DNA from 3 places in the Sulfobacillus thermotolerans genome. Region 3 is predicted to be linked to each of the others. Evidence: riboswitches for the same ligand, from Rfam matches in the RefSeq annotation. Region 3 holds a riboswitch; each other region holds the start of a gene.
What was found. Region 3 has a riboswitch for cyclic di-GMP ahead of ORD20_RS08920 (response regulator transcription factor). Riboswitches for the same ligand answer to the same signal wherever they lie in the genome.
Positions count from the first base shown of each region.

Region 1: another riboswitch for cyclic di-GMP. It lies ahead of ORD20_RS01110 (hypothetical protein); the one in region 3 lies ahead of ORD20_RS08920 (response regulator transcription factor).
Region 2: another riboswitch for cyclic di-GMP. It lies ahead of ORD20_RS11695 (hypothetical protein); the one in region 3 lies ahead of ORD20_RS08920 (response regulator transcription factor).

Region 1 is NZ_CP133983.1:249,218-252,495, forward strand. It holds gene ORD20_RS01110 (hypothetical protein) at 1-1,355, opposite strand, end outside; cyclic di-GMP riboswitch class I at 1,436-1,524, opposite strand; gene ORD20_RS01115 (hypothetical protein) at 1,778-1,999, shown strand; gene ORD20_RS01120 (glycosyltransferase) at 1,996-3,278, shown strand, end outside.
Region 2 is NZ_CP133983.1:2,257,202-2,260,479, reverse strand. It holds gene ORD20_RS11705 (hypothetical protein) at 1-890, shown strand, start outside; gene ORD20_RS11700 (hypothetical protein) at 956-1,417, opposite strand; gene ORD20_RS11695 (hypothetical protein) at 1,414-1,656, opposite strand; cyclic di-GMP riboswitch class I at 1,712-1,805, opposite strand; gene ORD20_RS11690 (hypothetical protein) at 2,346-3,167, shown strand.
Region 3 is NZ_CP133983.1:1,740,660-1,743,937, forward strand. It holds gene ORD20_RS08905 (lipoate--protein ligase family protein) at 1-329, shown strand, start outside; gene ORD20_RS08910 (HTH domain-containing protein) at 332-925, shown strand; gene ORD20_RS08915 (alpha/beta hydrolase family protein) at 918-1,616, shown strand; cyclic di-GMP riboswitch class I at 1,857-1,950, shown strand; gene ORD20_RS08920 (response regulator transcription factor) at 1,931-2,668, shown strand; gene ORD20_RS08925 (hypothetical protein) at 2,790-3,080, shown strand; gene ORD20_RS08930 (3-hydroxy-3-methylglutaryl-CoA reductase) at 3,179-3,278, shown strand, end outside.

The DNA.
Region 1 (3,278 bases), 1.5 Mb from region 3:
AGCGTGCTGCCTTCGGTATTTTGGCTTAGAGACAGGGAGAAGATGGGGGCCGTCGTGGTGGTACTGAGCAAAGAGGCGCCAGGTACTTCGTAAGTTTGGTCATTGACTGTTACGGACTGGGGCCTCGCCGTTTCATTAATGAGAAATAGGCTTTGGCCCACATTGCTCTTAATCGCTCCGACAACGAAGGAACTGTTGGTCCATGTGCTTAAAACGCCCCCTTGGCCAATAGCGTTCATTAGCTGGGACAGGGCTTGACCAGAGGGGTATAAAGTATTGGCTGGGAGTTCAGGAGACTGTCCATCTCCAGCAAGGGCGAAGAGACCAAATGGCGCGTTAGCATTGGTCGCCACGGGCCAAGACGGTGTTGCCACATGGGCCTGCCCATCATAGCTCCAAACGAAAAGTTTAGAGGCGCCTTCCGCACGCCACAGCATCGCACTCTCTACCATCGCAGCTCCATAAACTGGGCTGATGGATTGTGGGCCCGGTTCCCCACACGGATTGTATTCGGTCACCCATGTTTGGATATGCCCAGCTAAAGAGAGGGGCACATTAGCCGCAATCTCCTCGTGCACGTAATTCATGGCTTGGGAGATGTATTGGGGAATTTGCGTGAGCAATTCGGTGTTCGAGAGGTTTGATGCAAGGGGATAGTCATGGATGCTGACAAAATTGATATAGGGAGCATCAGTGCGTAATACCGTTTGATTCCAGTTGCGGCTATACGAGCCCATTCCTAAAGAGAAAGAAATGCCGACTTTCATTTCGGGGTCAACCGCATGGATCGCTTGGGCAATCTGGGCCGCGCTTTGCGCATAATAGGCGGCAGAGTGCGAGGTATTCATGTTGGCGGCAAAATCCCAGGGACCATATTCCTCGCTACCAATGACAATAGCGGAAATGGGAAGATGATGACTCACGATATATTGCGTGAGAAGAGTAGCGTCTTGGGCATCTCCTCCGCCGGTGAACGTTGGGTTCTCATCATAATTAAAGATAAATAAGCCGCTATTATCCGTAGCCTGTAAGATATGGGACCAGTCATTAAGTGACACCGCACCGGTCCCCCCGTTGCGAAATGTATTGCTGACCCAACTCCACTGGTTGTCGTTAGGAAATTGCTGCATTCCCATGCCCAGTGTTTGCAGGGTTGGTATGGTGGAGGGGAGATTTAACTGACTATCATAGGAAAACACGTCAATGCCGAAATCATTGCGGCTTATCGAGGTGGTAAGGGGGGGCGCAGCAAGAACCGCGTTACTTGCCACCGTGGAAACGGAATGGTTCACGGAAAGAAAAGTTAATGGGAGCGCCAGCGCACTAAGCGCCATCAATTTAACCATCGGCGTCATTGGATTTTCTTCCTTTCATGTCCTCCGACATGAAACGAGACCTCCCGGAAAGCGGGACGGTCTCAAATCCAATGTCCCGTTTCGGCAACTGGCTGGCATTTACCGTAATGGTAAGAAGCCCCTTTAGTTTTGCGTCCCTGTTTTTCAATCAGGTTTGCCCTTATCGGCCGTTTCAATGCTTGACTTGGTTCTTCCAAGTTTTTCTAATCTCATAGTAATCCTAGATGCAAAGAATGTTCAAGATTTTAACAGGTCAAAACCGCAAAATATTTACCAGTTTGCGCCGGTAACGATGGGATTGTAAGACGCAGTCTGAGACGCTAGCTGGTACGGTATCGCGAGACCCTATTCTTTACAATGAGCACAGGAAACCATCTACGATGTGATTAACGCTTTAGGATGGCGAGAGGATGAGGTGGACGATGAAGACTTTGAGACGCAGTGTTTGGACTGCAGGTAGCGTAGCAATATTTCTCGTGGCCATGTTGTTGATGTTTTGGACTATTGATATTCTTCCGCTTGTGCTCTTTGGGGGAATGATTATTGTTTATGCCTCCTTGTCCTCCCAGCAGAATCACAAAAGGAAACCCGTTTTGCATCCGCCTCAGCCAGTCGAGAATTCCCAGAAAGGAAATATCTCATGATAGTCGGTCCAAGTCATTTTGTAGATTCCGCGCCCGCGATGCCTCAAGAGGCCATCGAGAGCATCGACCTCTTTCCCACAAGGAATTCTCAGGGACAAATCCATGACCCCGTTGACCCGAGTGCAGCACTGATGTTAGATGCGGCCAGTGCGCAAAAGGCTGGATTGCTAGCCTTTCGGTTTGATTCGGGCAGGGTCTGTGTGGCTGCGGTGTTTCCCTTAAGTGATGACGCACGAGCTTTATTAGGACGTATTGTCGTGCCGGTAAAACTTTACCGTGCGAGTGCGCGGAGCATTGCTCACGCGTACCGACGCGTCTTGGGTGAACACCATGATGTGCGGCCATCATCTTATTTCGGAGAAACCGCGAGACGTTTAGGGCTCATTTCCTCGCGCGATGTTGACAGCGCGTTGGCAGAACAGGCACGGCGCGGTGGAAAACTCGGCCAAATTTTGGTTCAGCACCGGGTCCTCACTTATTGGGGGGTGGCCCGGGTTGTAGCGTCGCAACTCAACCTTCCTGAAGTGAACTTGTTAGCACAAGATCCAGAAAAAATTGCCCACGAACCCAATCTGAGCCATGTCTGGGCTCTAAGGGAGGAACAGTTTTGGCGCCAAGCCCGGATGGTACCCATTGGATGGAGTGGGTCGGCGGCTGTGCTGGCTGTCGAAGATCCGTGGCAGTCACAACAAGCGGTGGAGGAATTAGAGCGTCTTTTGCCCTCTGCTCCTCAAGTTATGGTGTCTGGCAAGCGTGATATTGAGGCCGTGTTAACGGCCCGATTTCACGTTGTTGATATGGCTATGAGCCGTGACCACCTGGCTACCGTTCGGCCTGAAGATTCTGCCCGAAAGACTATGACACGAGGACAATGGGTTAGTGTTGCTGTCACCTTAGCTTGTGTCGTCGCGCTCTTAGTGTGGCATCCTAGTGTGGCCACATCGGTCCTTAGTAGCTTGCTTATCATTATGTACTCTGTGACCATCGCCTATCGTCTGTGGATGATTCGCCAAGGCACGGATATTCCTGATTCCGCCTTAGGGAGTCAGGATATGGTCGCGGCATTAGACGAGCGCGATTTACCGATTTATACGATTTTAGTACCAGCCCGTGAAGAAGCGGCCGTCTTGCCAACTCTAACACGGGCACTAAATGCTCTTGACTATCCAAAGGACCGACTCGACGTCAAGTTACTGCTTGAAGCTGACGACGAGGACACGATTGCGGCCGCAAAGGCCGCTAACTTACCGCACTTCATCGATATCGTGATTGTCCCCCC
Region 2 (3,278 bases), 520 kb from region 3:
CGGGGTGTGGGATCAGCAATCACCTCGCGGGAACGCCGACAAGCGCTGACCATAGTCCCAGTTCCGCTACAGTGCAACCGAATGGCAGGACCACGACGCCTTCTGCGTCACCGAGTGCTTCCCCTACGATAACACCGTCTGCATCGATATCAACGACATCACCGATTGCATCGAAATCCCCTATCACCGATACTTCTTCATTAGATACATCCATTGCTGTTGTGATCCATAGGCAGTTTCCCATGCCGGTGGAATTACCCACCTATATTCCATCAATCGATTCGCATCCCTCGTGGCCTGTTACCGCTACGACACAAGAATCTTCTCATTCGTATCAGGTGACATTTTGGAGGAGTGCCACCGCATTGCCGATGAATAGCGCACAGATCCCCCATTCCTCCCATATATGGATTGCGACCATCCAAGGGTCCCATTATGGTTCGGCGACGCAAGCCTATAGCGCTCTTCAAACGCAGGCGGCTCCGACTTGGATCCCATTGACACGACTCGGAACGCACTCCACATCCGTTTTTTTGAATTCTAGCATTACCGCAAGGCTCTATCCGTCAGGTGTTCTCCAATGGACAGTCGGCAACTGGACGATTCAAGTGAGTAACGGAAGCCGCGCAGCGGATATGACGGTTGCAAAATCCTTGCTGGCAACCATTAATCCGGCATCTCTCCCGGCTCCTCATGGATTATTAGCGGCTACTGCCACGGCCTCCGGGGAACAATTTCAGGCGGCATGGGCTAACGGTTCTAATGTTTATGATTTCACCCCGTTTGCACAGCAAATTCGGGGCAATGGTGCCATCTACGACCGTATGCTCTCGGCAAAGTCGGGCACCTCTCTTTTTATTCACGTATTAACTTCAATAAAGACGAGATAGCCATAAACAGTGGGACAACGAACCCCTCGCAATGCGACGAGTTCGTCGTCCGCTATTTCCCATGACTAGCTTAAACCTGCTCCAGCGTAACCCACAAAACCGAGAGGTAAATCATCATCAGTCGTGGAACAGATGTCAGCGTAATAGGCTACACTGGCCCCATAATTGGTGACTTGTCCATTAACCATTCCGCAGACCGCACCATTGTAAGCGCTAATGGCACTGAGAATATTCGTGTAATCTTCTGCTGTAGTGGAATACTTATCGGAAAATAGAAAGTCGATCCCGTGGTCAATGGCCATCAGCGGGTTATCTTGGTAATGTGCATTCATGGCGGACTGACACTCGGAACAATTATCGTCACAATTGCAGTCGCAATCGTCTTGCCATGTCGCTAAATACGGTGCACTAATCACGTTCACTCCTTGACAGGTATCGGCCGCACTCGATTCCATCGTGATCATGGCCAAAATCAGTCGCGGATTCAAATTGTACTTGATTCCGATGAAGTTCGCATAAATCGTCACTCAATGGCCTGACGAATGCGGTGAATCTGGGGAAATAAATCGGCGGGCGTACGAATATCTTCAGGCCATCCGACACGCAGGAGCAGAGAATCGGGAAGAATTTGATGTGGATGGTCCAAACAGCACGCCAAAATCCGATAGGTCCGTATCGGCAATGGCACAAAGTGATGCGCACGCCATATCCCTTGTTGTTGAGGGTCGACGATAATCCGCTCACGCAATTGCAGGCCCCTGATCATCCTCGCATCTCCTTCGGGAGGGCACTCCACCGACGATCCGAGAGCGATGATCGTGAGGGGCGGTCAGGCTATCTGGTCCCGACGGTTCAGGACGGAAGACCCTATGACTTTGCGACGCCGGCTTCCGCACGGGTGTGCCCTGTTAAATGTTGGTAATGATATAACGCTGATGGGGACGGACAAGTTACGCCAGCACGGTGAGAGTGACCAAAGCCGAAAAGCACGAACTGCGACCATGAAAACACACCCCGTTTGCTGAGTGATCAACACGGTCGGGTGCTTCAACACACCGTCGATGATATCGCCATTTCAACAGAACCTCGATGGACGAACAACTGGCAAGGGAAACCTATTTCAATCACGGAATACGGATACCCCGCAACAAGACATAAGTTCCGGCCGATTGGCAGGGACTGCTATTTGGTGAAGAACCGATCATCGGGAATTATTTCCGGTGATCGCATTCTTGATTTATGAAACGGCACGTCTTGTCCTAAAGTTACGCATCGCGGCAACATGTGGAAATTTTTCGTGGTGTGACAACGGCTCGTTCGTAGTGGAGTTCTTTACGAAGTAACATAGGGTTCCCTCCGGTGCAAGGGGGCGTATGATCCAATCTGAGCCTCATTCTAGTACACAGCCCCCTTAATAGCCATTATTACCCAATTATAGCGTGGGGAATCCGCATTTTGTTGGCGGCACCCCATGCAGTACAATTTGGCCTGCTGTGGCTCGCTCATCCAGAGTGGACTTTACCGTCAGACCAATATTATTGGCTCCTCGCTATCTTGGGCGCTGCCTACCAAAAGCTTGGACAATTACGTACGGCAGAACTCTTTTATCGACTCGCTCAGGATCATACGGGAAGTTACACGGAATCGGGACTGCGCATGGCCCTCAATCGCGGCACATGCGCCTGGTTATTAGGCGAGGTGGACGAAGCGCAACGCTTATTTGAGTTTACGCGCGTGGAAAGTCAACAACGGGGCTTTGCCTTGGTGGAGGCGTGGGCTACCATTGGTTGGACAACTATCCAGTTTTATAACCAGAAGCTCGACGGCACTCTTGCCGCGCTCAATCGGGTCGAGCAAATTGCGATGATGCTCGAAGAGTCTTCTCTCATCCACGCGGTGTGGCACAATCAGGTGGTGTGGGCACGCCTCACCAACCAATGGGATCAACAACGAGACTTTTTACAGCGGTTGGAAGACGCCTACGCTACATCCGACCTCCCTATTACCCTGCTCACGGAATACCTCTATCGATGGACGCACCTCCATGCGTATGATCGCGCCCAAGACTGTCTTATGCGTGCTCGTACTCGATCAGCCATCGGCATCGAAAGCACAGAGTTTTGGCAGGCGGCCGCAACCTACTTTGCGGCGTGTCATAATCATGTAGCATGGAACGTGGCGCAAAGGTTCAGTCAACGTCCCACCATCTCATGGGAGGATTCGTGGCACCTATTTGACGCGATGACCATAAATCAGGGAGGACCATACAGTGAATAAAAAATGGTTCGTAATATCTCTCGTGGTGATGGCATTGATCATCATCCTACCGATGACCGGAGCGACACCGATTACTTTAATCTAGAGAATATAGCAGGACGCAGGCTTTTC
Region 3 (3,278 bases):
TTACCGGGGACGTTTACTTGTATGAAGGTCTTTACAAGGCGCCAACCGGATTGGTGCGAGCCATTTGGCGGGAGCGGGAAGGCCTTATTGAAAGTGCGTGGCTTGGGGGAGATTTTTTGATTGAGCCTGCCCAGGCGCTGCAAGCACTGCAAGATGCTATTAACCAGGCGTCCTTGTCTGTGCAAGACCTGCCCGATTTTGTGGAGCGCTTGTTTCGTGAAGGCAAGGTGAAAGGTATTGCCGCTGATGATATCGTTCAAGCCTTTCTACATCGGGCGAACTTAGAGGAAGCGGCAATGGCTGAAGGGGGAACCCAAAGGGGGGCCTGAATATGCCGTCGGGGTTGCGTGAAAAAATTGTGCTCTATTTGACAGACCATCCCGTGGTGACCACTGAAGAATTGCGGCAGGAAATGGGGGTTTCCAGACGGCATGTGCAACGAACCCTGCACCAACTGGTGAGCGAAGGGGTGGTGCGCATGTCTTTGTTACCGGGATCGCGCCATACGGGAGAATATCGCTTGGTTCCGAAAGAGAGTACGGCCATGCAACCGGTGAATCGGTTGCTCAGTGCGATTCAAGAAGCCGGAGGGCCGGCTTTGCGGGATCGTATTTTAGAAATTTTTATTGATGATTATTACCGCGGGCGCATGGACCACACACCTGACGATGTGTCGCGTGATGAGTCCTTAATGATGAGCTGGAATAAGACCCCGAATGGCTGGTGGATTACTATGCAGCGATGCCCCTTTCCTTATTGGCGTGGAACGCAGTCCGTCTGCGATGCGGAAGCACGGGCGTTTGCGCATCATCTCGATGCGCCGGTGATTCATTTGGCCGATGGAGAGCGAGGTGTCTGCCAGTTCTTTGTCCCTCTGCGTACGGATATGGCGACGACTGAGAAGGGGGAACGGCACGATGACTGAGGCTAAATGTGAAGAGATTCTCGTTATTGGGGATTTTCCTGATCATCATCCGGAACAAGGGTTGCGAGATCTTGCGGCGATTCGTCCCGGAGCTGACTGGGAATACATCTCGCTAGGAACACAAGGTCCAGATTTTTACCGCGATTTGTTTTTTGGAGGCTATTTGGCCACGATGCAACGGGCTCGGCAATACATTGCGCAGAAATTGGCGGACAGTCCACCAGGTCGGCGCTTTGCTATTATTGGACGGGGTCTGGGCGGGTTGGTAGGCCTTTGGGCGGCGGCAGATAACCGGACCGCGCCGATCCAATGTGTCGTGTCCATTTCCAGCACGCCCAATTTAGATTACTTGAAAGATAAACATCCCCATTATGGATGGCCCGCAGATGAGGTGAAAAAGGCACTCCTCGATTGGGATGTGAGTTATAAGGTGCCGCGCATTGGATCGCGGGCGGTGCTCTTGATCCATAGCGACAATGATAGCGAGATACGGGCCAATTGGGCTGAAGAATTTTTCTTATTGGCGACGGGCGTCAGCAAGTGGCCAGAGCGGTGGGACTATCACCGTATTCCAGGATTGCCACATGTGTGGCCCGGCTCCCTTGGGGAACCTTGCCGAGAAGCTCTGAGTTATACCAAGCAGTGGGTCGACCAGTATTTGGATGACACGGCGGTTGTTCCGAGTCGCTAACAAGACAGGTTTTTGCCTCCGGTTCGGGCGCGGAGGCTTTTTTTGATCCACGTTGTCTTAAACTTCGACGTGGTAGAAGTCTGAGGAATAAGGAATCATCCGTCCGCATATTCTTAATTGACCAAAAAATTATCAGAAGGTATAATTTTCCTTAAGATTTTCTTCCGAGCGTAAGATAGGCTCAATGGCCTTGAGACCTAGGACAGGCACATGATTTGATGCATCTTAACGATGAAACGGAATAGATAAAGGCACCCCGAGTGAAAACTCGGTTCGCAAAGCCACAGGGTCTACCGTCCCGTTGAAAGGGGGCCATGACAGCCGTGCTGCCGCATATGCATCCAGGAGGATCTTCTTCGTCAGTGGAGTTTCCGCCCGGGGATTTCTATTGGATTTTTTCACGGGGCTTAGCATTACGCGGGATTGTGTCCATCTTTTTGTGGTGGAATATCATGGCGTTTCCCGGAAAGAGCCTTCCCCATGCGTGGCTGTCTGCTTTTGTTGTCTCGGCTGCCGACATTTTGGCATGGTTGTTGCATCGGCACCACGCGAGTTCCGTTATTTTATTGGCGGTTATTACAACAGTTTTTGATTTGGTCTTAGGTCTCGTGGTCCTTACGGAATTTTCGATTACGCTGGCATCGAATGCTCCCGCCCTCTTGCCTCTCATTGGCATTGAACTCATCGCCTACTACAATGGTGTAGGCTACTGGATTGCGGTAACCTACTGCAGTATTGCGGTTTTGACGTTATGGCCTTTTCCGTCCCGTCCTTTGACGAGTCTAGCCGTTAGTCATATGGCCTTTTGGTTGATTGTCAATTTTCTTGTTCTGTCCGCTGCGGCAACGCTTCGGCATCGCGCGTCTGTCGTGGAAGTTCACGATGCCTTGGGGAGTCTGACAAGTCGAGAACGTGAAGTCTATGGTCTTTTGCAGTCGGGGTTGAGTCAGCGAGAGATCGGGGACCAGTTGCATATTGAGAGAAGTACAGTGAAAACCCACGTGCAACATATCCGCCAGAAACTGGGGTTGGACGATTCCAAAGAAAGCTAGTCCGCGGGGGATGTTGGCATATTCTTTAATCCCCCGGGGGGCTATGACAAAATCACCTCGATCTCCCCCTTCCTCATCACCCCACGCCTCAGTTATACCAGTTGTGAAGGAGGCGATGCATGTGAATTCTACAAGCCAATTGGTTTCCCTAGGCAGCATTACGCTGGCGACAAGTGGCATTATGAAACTGTTGCTCATCCATTATCCTTGTCTATCGATTCCGCGGGCCGTTTTCATCATTGCCGAAACCTTAATTTGTTTAGCTGCTGTGTTTGCGCAGCAGTTTCGCTGGAGTGGACTTCCTGACCTCTTGTTTAACGGCTTTATTAGCGCCGCGTGTTCGGTCGAGATGCTCGAATCCAAGACGCGCCCTCCCAAGGTGTCTCCCCCGCATCCTGCACCGAAGCCGTAAGGCTGTGTGTTTTATGCTAAGGGGTACTTTCTCGGTGACATTGTCCTCCTGTTTGATACAATAGGACAGAATGTCTAGCAGAAGGGAACGATGGATGGATGAAATTTCGGTGGCCGCACCGGAATCATGCGAAGGCGATTGCGGAACGCCAGGCCTATCTCCGCGCGTTGCCGCAGATGGAGCAGAGCGGTCAAGAGA